Regions from separate parts of the Vreelandella sp. 162(4c) genome, predicted to be linked through region 1. Evidence: predicted binding sites of a transcription regulator. Region 1 holds the regulator's gene; the other holds the start of a gene.
The links. The regulator FNR, encoded in region 1, switches genes on or off when oxygen is low (the NO sensors DNR and NnrR bind a similar motif). The targets are predictions, from matches to a motif close to TTGATNTANATCAA.

Region 1 (4,948 bases):
CCTACTGCGCGAAGCGATGCATATTGTCAAAGACTTTAAGCAGCGGCTTTCCCACCGTTACCATTTGGAGTATTCGTGAGCGGAATGCGGCTGTTAGATCGACATGTGACGCTATTTAGCGGCTCGCTGCGCACCTTGTTAAGGCGTGAAAGTGACCGGCGTCGTTGTGCAGACTCCCCCTATGCCTGGCTGTTTCAGCCCTATATGGGCGAAGAGCTGGTGGCGCTCGCCTGCACCGCAACGCCCACGCAATCATCACCTGTGATCAGCGTGGCGGCAGTGGTGCTAAGCCATCAGCAGGTGCATACCAGCCGCGCTTTTGTGATCACCCTTGGCAGCGCGAAGCAGCCCGCGAGCGCAACGCTGCGCCGTCATCACTTGCTGTGCGAGGCGGGGGAGATACTGCCACCAAACAGTGATAACTTGAGCGCGCTAGTAGAATTTATCGGCAATCGGCCCATCGTTGGCTGGCAGTTAGAGAAGCGCATTGGAGCATTGAATGCACTACTCAGTAAGCGGCTGAATTTTGCCCTGCCCAACGCCCAGGTCGATGTGGCAAAACTGCATCAGCGCCAACTGCGCCGTTTGCACCCGGAGGTCGAAGCGCCCAGCAGCTTCGCCCAGGCGTTGGCATGCTGGCAAGTACCCGTCATGGGCATGCAGAGTGTGCTTGGAGAGGCCACCGCCAGCGCACTGCTGTATATGCGCTTGCAGCGTATTATGGCGCAGGTGGCATAGTAGTCTCTTTCGTTGTGGCGAGGACAGCTTTCCGCGAGGGCGCTGTGAACCCTTCCCTGGGCGCTACTTTTGTCATCCATGACAAAAGACCCTCGCTCCAAGCTGCCCTCGCACCGAGGTATGGTGCAGCGGTCAAAATAGTCACTTCCAATTGCGATATCTTGTGTGGCTACGTCTGATTAGTTGGGTCAGGCGGTGAGTGTTGTTAGAATAGTTATTACTTTTTTCTCTCACGCCTTCTACCCTCGGCAGTGCTTATACCATGCAAACTCTTGATCACTTTGATCCTGCTCACCTTGATACGGTTGGAGCCACCCCAGCTGACGCTGAGCACGACCAGCCTGAGCTGGCTGATGCGAAGCAGAAGCGTGAATTTAACAAGCTGCAAAAGCGTCTGCGCCGAGAAGTGGGCAATGCGATCATTGATTACCAAATGATCAATGAAGGTGATCGCGTAATGGTCTGCCTCTCCGGTGGAAAGGACAGCTACACGATGCTGGAGATTTTGCGCAATTTGCAGCGCAATGCGCCGGTCAATTTTTCGCTGGTAGCGGTCAATCTGGATCAAAAACAGCCGGGTTTTCCCGAGCACGTATTGCCTGCGTATCTGGATAAGCAGGGCGTGGAGTACCACATTGTCGAGCGCGATACTTACTCGGTGGTAAAAGAGAAAACCCCGGAAGGTAAAACCACCTGCGCGCTTTGTTCACGGCTGCGGCGCGGCTCGTTGTATGGCTTTGCCGAAGAGATTGGCGCCAATAAGATAGCCCTGGGCCATCACCGGGAAGATATTCTCGAAACACTGTTTCTCAATATGTTCTTTGGCGGCAACCTGAAAGCGATGCCGCCAAAGCTGCTATCCGATGATGGGAAGAATATCGTTATTCGGCCGTTGGCCTACTGCAAAGAGGCTGATATCGCCGAGTTTTCGCGGCTGATGGCGTTTCCGATTATTCCCTGCAACCTGTGCGGTTCACAGCCTAATATGCAGCGTCAGGTGGTCAAAGAGATGCTCGCCGAGTGGGACAAAAAGTTTCCTGGCCGCCTGGAGAGCATGTTCAAGGCTGTCACCAACATTGCCCCTTCCCAGTTGGCCGACCGCAGCCTGTTCGATTTTGAAGGCCTTGAGGCCAAGCAAGCAGAGCTACTGGCGGGGCGTATCCAAGCCTTTAACGTCAGCTAACTGTTTGCTCTTCCTCTTCGGCGAGGGTAATCAAGCGCGGCATATCGAGAATGTTGACCTCTCGCCCGGAGACCGCCACCACACTCTGCTGCTGAAAGCGGCTTAGTATGCGGCTGACCGTTTCCACCGCTAAGCCCAGGTAGTTGCCGATATCAGCCCTGGGCATTGAGAGGCGAAAGCTGTAAGGCGAGTAGCCCCGGCGACGAAAACGATCCGAGAGGGTAATCAAAAAACTTGCCAGCCGCTGATCGGCGGTTTTACGCGAAAGTAGCCGCATCATACGCCGGTCATCGCGCAACTCTTTGCTCATGCTACGATAAAGCTGGCCACGCAGTTCGGGTAGCTCCTCCGAGAGTAAGTCCAGGCGGTCAAAAGGAATCTCGCAGACGGTGGTCGTTTCCAGGGCGATAACGCTACCGGGGTAATGCTCTTCGTCAATGCCATCCAACCCCACCAATTCACTGGGCAGGTAGAAATTGGTCAACTGCTCGCTGCCGTTACCTTCGGCGGTGATCTGTTTCAAACTGCCCGAACGGACTGCGTAAACGCTGGTAAAGGTGTCGCCCTGACGAAACAGCGGTTCGCCTTTTTTCAGCGGCGCGCGACGACGAATAATGGCGTCAAACTGCCCCACGTCGTCCAGCTCAAGGGCAAGTGGCAGGCACAGTGAGCTCAAACTGCAGGTTTGGCAGCGAGCTTCATGGAGTAGCGAGCGCCGACGGCTCATGGGTTCCAACATGCTTTGCTCCTTGAGAGGGTCCCGCTTATCAATTAGAAAATCCTTACTTATTATAGTCGCTTTAGCATGCCTGCAATAAGGTGATTAAACAATCTTAGAATACTGTTGTCCCGTTTGCCCGGAAAGATGGGTATCAAACGCCATTGCTATATGGCGAATCAGCAGTCGACCCATTGGCGTTGCGTTAAGCTGGTCGCCGCTGCGTGCCAGCAGGCCATCTTGCTCGGCGCTTTGCAGGCGCTCAAGCGCAGGCGCAAAGTAGCGGGGGGCATCAATGTTCCAGCGCTGGCTAACGGCGGTCAGATCAATGCCCATATCGCACATCAGCCGCTCAATCACATCCCGGCGGATCAGGTCGTCATCACTTAAGCGTATGCCACGCACGGTGGCAAGCTGCCCCTGATCCAGCGCCGCTTCGTAGCGGGCCAGATCGCTAGGATTCTGCGCATAGACGTCATCAATACGGGAAATCGCCGATACGCCAAGCCCGATTAAGTCGCACTGAGCATGGCTGGAGTAGCCCTGGAAGTTGCGCTGCAGCGAGCCTTCGCGCTGGGCAATAGCCAGGCTATCGTCAGGGCGGGCAAAGTGATCCATACCGATATGCACATAGCCAGCTGCGGTGAGCATTTCGATGGTGGTGCGCAGAATCGCTAGCTTCTCTTCTCCGCCTGGCAAGTCATCGACATTAATGCGCCGCTGCGGGGCAAAACGCTCGGGCATATGCGCGTAATTAAACACAGAAAGGCGCGCCGGGTTGAGCTCGATCACCTGGCGTAGGGTGTTGGCAAAGCTCTTTTCAGTCTGAAATGGCAAGCCATAAATTAGGTCGAGATTGAGCGAGCGAAAGCCCAGGCGATGCGCCTCCTCCATCAGCGTTTCGGTAAGTACCCGAGGCTGAATACGGTTAATCGCTTTCTGCACCAGCGGGCTTAAATCCTGCACGCCCAGGCTGATGCGATTAAAGCCGAGGGATTCGAGATGGCGCAGCGTAAACACATCCGCTTCGCGAGGATCTATTTCAATTGCGTAATCGCGATCAGCAGACGATGAAAGACCAAAACGTGCATCCAGTCGATCAATCAGGTCGCCCATCTGGTTCAAACTGAGAAATGTCGGCGTGCCGCCGCCCCAATGCAACTGCTCCACCGGTCGTGATGTATCCAAGTGGCGTGCGGTCAGCACCATTTCACGGTCAAGCCGGGCTATATAGGGCTCGGCAAGGGCAGTGTTTTTGGTAGCGATTTTATTACACGCGCAGTAGAAGCAGATCTTGCGGCAGAAGGGCACATGAACGTACAGAGAGAGCGGACGCTTACTGGCATTGCTACGCTCCAATGCCTGGGTCAGGTCGCCAGGGGTAAATTGGTCGTGAAACGACAGCGCCGTGGGGTAGGAGGTGTAGCGTGGGCCGTTGGTGTCGTAGCGACGCAGTAACGCTTCGTCCCACACCGGCTGCATAGGGGCTGCGGCAGCAGCGGGTGCAAGAGGCAAGGCAGCAGGGGTATGAACGGGCATGAAGGGGCGCTCCGACGTTAGGAAATGCCGCTAGCCTAACCCGTGGTTAGGAGGTAAATGTTGAGCCACGTCATGCTATTAGAGGTTGTGTACCGAAAGCGTCCACAGTTGCCACAGTGCAAAAGCGATAATTGTCAGCGCTGCCACGCTGCGGGTCGCGGGGTGACGTATCAAATGGCTGAGCTGGCGGGCAGCCAGGCCAGTGGCAAGCAGCGCAGGTAGGGTGCCAAGCCCAAAGGCGCCCATGAGTAGAGCGCCCTGAAGCGGGTCGGCAATCGCTAAGCTCCAGGCCAACATGGAGTAGACCAACCCGCAGGGGAGCCAGCCCCAGAGCGCTCCCAGGGCGAAGGCTTGGGGAATATGCACTACGGGCATCAAGCGACGCCCCACGGGTTCGATAAGGCGCCATAGTCGCCGGCCAACGGCCTCCACTTTGAGCAGCCCTTTCCACCAGTTGGCGATATACAGTGCCATTAAGATCAGCATCAGTGCGGCAAATACCTGGAGTAGCAGGCGTGCCGTAGCAGAAAGGGAAAACAGCGTGCCTAGCAGTGCCACCAGCGCGCCTGCGCTCATATAGCTAACAATGCGGCCTGTGTTGTAGCTGAGCAGCAGGCCTCCCATGCGCGCCGGATGACGCATGCTGGGGGGGACTGCAAAGGTGAGCGCGCTCATAATGCCGCCACACATACCAATGCAGTGGGCGCCGCCCATCAAGCCAAACACAAACGCCGCCATTAGCGGCGGCAGATCAAGCCCCGTTGGATTCA
Region 2 (4,948 bases), 900 kb from region 1:
CGAATATCGGCGCCACGCGCCTCTTTGATGTACTCCTGCACCATGATATTGGCTTTCATGCCCATGAACGCTTGAATGACGGATTCAGCGGCCTGATTGGTTTCCGCCAATACCACACCAATCCCCTGGGTGCCTTCGAGCAGCTTAATGACCAGCGGCGCACCTTTGACCATGGTGATCAGGTCGGGAATGTCATCGGGGGAGTGGGCAAAGCCGGTAATTGGCAGCCCCAACCCCTTACGCGACAGCAGTTGCAGTGAGCGTAATTTATCCCGCGAACGGGTAATCGAGACGTTATCGTTGATAACGTAGGTGCCCATCATTTCAAACTGGCGCAGCACCGCACAGCCGTAAAAGGTGACCGATGAACCAATGCGCGGGATCACCGCATCGAAAGGCTCAATCTCTTGGCCTTTATAGTGGATCGAAGGGTGGTGCGAGGTAATGCTCATATAGCAACGCAGCGTGTCCACCACGCGGGCGGTATGCCCACGCTGCTCTGCGGCTTCAACCAGGCGGCGGGTAGAGTACAAATTGCGATTGCGTGACAGCAGAGCGATATGCATGTAGGAGACTCCGAGCTGAGATTGAAGCGACTAATAAGGGGTTAAGGCTCACCGTGCAAGAATGCGGCACCGGGGGCCACCAGGAGGCGGCGCATGGCACTACGGCCTAGTAGCATCGGGTGGCGCATATTGCTGCGGTCAGTAAGGGTCAGTTCAATGGGGAAATTCAAATCGCCCATCTGCATCGGGGTACGTATAACATAGCGCCACTCGCTATGACCGTTGGAACTGGTGACCCGGCGTCGATCATGCAGGTGCAAACGGAAGCGATGCGCTGGCGTGTCTGGCCCTCCGCTATGGGTGATAAAGCTAACCCACAGTTGACCATGGTCATCTTCATCGGTCTCTATCTCTTCTGCATGCAGTGCAGATGTTCGCGCGCCAGTGTCAGCTTTACAGCATAGGTGAAGCCCTAGTTCAGGTAGCGTCACCATCTCGCGGCGGCCAATGACCGCTTTGGCCTGATAGGGTAATTCCTTCACGGCTCACTCCTTGCAATTAAAAGTGACATCGGATCAAGCGTTCCTCTGTGACATCATCAGTGTCAAACGGCGTTGGGTTGCGGAGCCAGCAGGCGCATCCCGCAGTGCCATCATGACCGGTAAGCGTAGTCGTGGTATTAACGCAATATCACGCACTACGGCGGCAAAATCGCTACGCTCATCTTCTGCTAAGCGTTGCAGAAAAAGTGGCAGGCGCTGCGCGTCTTCAAGATAGCCCCAGCCGCGCCCGGCTATTGCCGCGAGCACATCCGGCCCACAGGCCGCTGAGTTGTTAAGTAAGGCCGTGTACCAATTACCCACCTCTGATGCATCCGTATTGCCCACTGCGCGCAGACAGGCACACAGCGTTTCGATGTCGCCCGCTTGTGCAGCGGCTTCGCCACGACGCTGCATTGCCGCGACTAACGCCTGTGGCAATGGCTGGTGCTCTAAACAGTAGCACAAGGAGTGGATAACGGCGGTAGGCAGTTCAGGCAACCGCTGCGCGAGCGATTCAGCGTCAAGTGTTTCCATTCTCACGACGTAATCGGCAATCCCTTGTAACCCCAATGCCTGCCAATCGATCGCTTGCTGGCCGCTCAAGTAGGCATCAACCGGCTCAAAATGCTGGCTGGCGGGCAGCCCACGCGCATGGGTGGCGCGTGCATTGAGCATGGCTTGGAAGGTGACGTTAGGCGTGAAGGCGAGGGGATTATCCTTCATTAAGTGATCCACGTCCGCTGTTTCTTCACGACCCACGTTAGAAACCGCGCGCCCCAGTGTTTCCAGCAGCCGGTTTAAAAACGCATCGCGCTGGGCGGGGGCAATCATTCCCTGCTCGTCCAGTGGCAAGGCTAAGAACCAAATAGCCGGTTCGGGCATATCGCCAAGGCGAAACACAATGGCTAAGCGCGCTTGGCCTTGCCAGGGTTCTGGCCAGGCCATTTCGCCACCTTCAAAGGCGGCAAGTGACTCCCGCGGGCAGGAGACGACATGGCGCCCCATATGGTAAAGGGAAACCTCGCCACCGCTGCGGGTAAAAAACTCATCAAGGGTTTGAATTGGTTGCATGACATCCTTCCGCGTTGCAAGCCTGCACTCTACCTTGCTGATGTGACACTGTCAGCCGCAGAGACTGATAAAACATGGTGTTAATGACAGTGCCTTAAGGCATTAGCATTAATGACAATGCGGTTAAAAATTAATCAACTGTGCGAAAGCCCCATGAGAGCAAGCGTTGCGACACCTTTCCATAGTTTATCCACAGGCTCGTGCAGGTTTTCTGTGAGTCTATGGATAACTTCCCGCAAGCGTAGATAGGTGGCAAGGCACTCGCTGAGTGGGGATAATGGGCAGACGACACACTTTTCATTTTCCGAGGTAGTGACACACGTCTTTATGAGTACTTATCAACCGCTGCAGACAGCACTTCTAGAGCTTGAGGCGTCGATGAAAGCCGCCGATCTATGGCGCATGCCAACACCCGATGCAGAGGCGTTTGCCAGCCAGCAGCCATTTTGCATCGACACGATGTCGCTGCCTCAATGGGTACGCTTTGTGTTTATTGCCCGCTTGAACGCTTTGATGGATGCCCGTGCAGCCATGCCCGCAAAGTGCGAGGTGGCTCCCGCCGTGGCGGCCTATTTACAGCAGGAGAAAACACCCACCCACCACCAGCTGCTCATCGTGCGGGCGGTAGAGAAGGTCGACCAGATCGTCACTGAAAGCGCTTAAAGCGGCATGCTACTAAACGCACAAAGCCCACCGTGAGGCAGGCTTTGTGGATAACATCCGCTAGCGGTTTTGCAAGTGGCTTAGAAGCGGTAACTGAGGCCTGCCATGACCACGAGAGAATCGATCTCAACGGTACCTGCCGCCGCACCGTTAACGCTCGCATCGGTATCGATATCGATGTACCAAGCAGCGGCGTTCAGCGCCCAATGGTCATCAACTAATAGATCAACACCTACCTGGCCTGCCGCTCCCCAGGAGTCATCCAGGTCTAAATCACCAATCGTCAGCTCCTCATCGGAGAAAAAGGTGTAGTTAATACCGGCGCCGACATAGGGCTGTACGCGTGACTGAGTGCCGCCCAGCGGGTAGTACTGCAGTGTTAGGGTCGGCGGCAGGTGCTTGGTTGAGGCAATGTTATCGCCGTTTAAATGGATGTCGTGTTCAAACGGCAGCGCCGCCAGTAGTTCCACGCCGACTTTATCGTGGAAGCGATAGCCCAAGGTGAACGCGAAATCGGTTTTATCCTGTACATCCACTGATAGCGCACCGTTGGCCAGTGAGCCGTTGTCGCTGGTGGGGGCGACTTTGGCCACACCCACGCGGGTGAAGAAATCGCCAGCGCCGTAGGCGAATGCCTGGCTGCTGGTCATCATTGCCGCAGCGGCAACAGTGGTGACGAATAATGTAGGCAGGGCGGCTTTACGCATGGGATCACTCCAGGTGTTAACGCAGATAGTAAGATTAGACGGCTTTCCGATAGCCGCTTAACGATGAAACCAGTGTAACGAGACCCAGGGAGTGGATTATTGATCCAGGGCAAGAGTTATTAGACATGGGGGGGTTAGGGGGAGGGGCGGCTGGAGAGACCTAATTCAGAAGCGGGCTGCTAGCCATTTGGCTTGCCCATTTGTATGGATGCATGCGCAGTGATATGAAGTATTTTTAGTCTGTAATGCGTGTTTTTCTGATACGCTCAGCAAGAGGTATGATCAAATATTGCCAGAATATTGTTTATAAAAATAAATTAAAACAGCGAGTTGTAAAACATCTGCTCGTGTTTATAGGCAATGCGAAAAGATGGTCAGGAATGAGCATGCGCATTTTTCTAGCGAGCATTTGAATGGGAGTTGGTAATTTGCCCATTACTATTAACACATTGGAGTTTTTTTATGGTGTTACGCTTTCTAGGAAAATACGTATGCGCAGAAATAAACTGCTATGCAATACGAGGCAAGAAATGAAGAAAGGAGTGTTGACATTTTTCTGCGGGAAAATGGGGGCAGGGAAAACTACAAAGTCTCTTGAAGTTTCCCAAGAACGAAACGCCGTACTGCTTTCAGAAGACGAGTGGCTTGCGTCGGTTTATCCCGATAGCATTAAGACACTGGAAGATTACGTAAAATATGCTGGACGGCTCAAGCCTCAAATGAAGAAGCTGGCTCAGTCGATCTTGGCGTCAGGCACTAATGTGGTAATGGACTTTCCTGCAAATACGATTCCGCAACGAAAATGGCTTAGAAGTGTCTTTTCAGAGATTCAGGCTCCCCATGAGCTAATTTACATTGACCAGCCAAATGATACCTGCTTAGAGCAGATAGCCAAAAGGCGTGCAGAACAACCGCAGAGAGCGGCAACGGATACTGAAGAGATGTTTGAGCAGATTACAAAGTACTTTGTTGCGCCCACACCTGATGAAGGGTTTAACATAACTGTAATTTCGGCAAATGGATAATAGCCGCAGGTACAGCGACTGCTTGTACGTTGCGGCTGCGCCTTTATTACAAAGCCGCGCACGTTGCAGCGTTATGTCATTTTGGTGAATTATGAAACTTGATTTGTTCGTACTACGGTGCAGCGATTTGCGGGCCAGCAAGCAGTTCTATGAGCAGCTCGGTTTCAGCTTCGTGGAAGAGCAGCATGGCTGTGGGCCAGTGCATTACTCGTCAGAAAATGCGGGGTTTGTATTCGAGTTGTATCCATTGGTTAGCAGCGAATCAGTAGACAACACGCGACTAGGATTTTCAGTGGAAGGTCTGGGCAATATCATCCCTGACTTAGAATTAGTGGACCAGTATAAGTTTGGCGGAAAGCATGTTTATGTCGTCCAAGATCCTGATGGCAGAAAGGTTGAGCTTAGTGAGCAGAAACCATAACAAGCGGCATCAC

Region 2: the regulator FNR is predicted to act here: its motif matches at 3,589-3,602, upstream of AC4EYZ_RS21925 (OmpW/AlkL family protein).

What each region holds. Positions count from the first base shown of each region.
Region 1 covers NZ_CM176981.1:3,868,799-3,873,746, forward strand. The annotation lists gene AC4EYZ_RS17690 (DUF294 nucleotidyltransferase-like domain-containing protein) at 1-79, shown strand, start outside; gene AC4EYZ_RS17695 (3'-5' exonuclease family protein) at 85-738, shown strand; gene ttcA (tRNA 2-thiocytidine(32) synthetase TtcA) at 1,001-1,921, shown strand; gene fnr (fumarate/nitrate reduction transcriptional regulator Fnr) at 1,914-2,660, opposite strand; gene hemN (oxygen-independent coproporphyrinogen III oxidase) at 2,745-4,178, opposite strand; gene AC4EYZ_RS17715 (sulfite exporter TauE/SafE family protein) at 4,257-4,948, opposite strand, start outside; gene ccoS (cbb3-type cytochrome oxidase assembly protein CcoS) at 4,946-4,948, opposite strand, start outside.
Region 2 covers NZ_CM176981.1:4,769,075-4,774,022, forward strand. The annotation lists gene rimK (30S ribosomal protein S6--L-glutamate ligase) at 1-566, opposite strand, end outside; gene AC4EYZ_RS21910 (ATP-dependent zinc protease family protein) at 608-1,048, opposite strand; gene AC4EYZ_RS21915 (DUF3549 family protein) at 1,082-2,119, opposite strand; gene AC4EYZ_RS21920 (YqcC family protein) at 2,447-2,782, shown strand; gene AC4EYZ_RS21925 (OmpW/AlkL family protein) at 2,863-3,489, opposite strand; gene AC4EYZ_RS21930 (P-loop nucleotide/nucleoside kinase family protein) at 4,020-4,514, shown strand; gene AC4EYZ_RS21935 (VOC family protein) at 4,606-4,935, shown strand.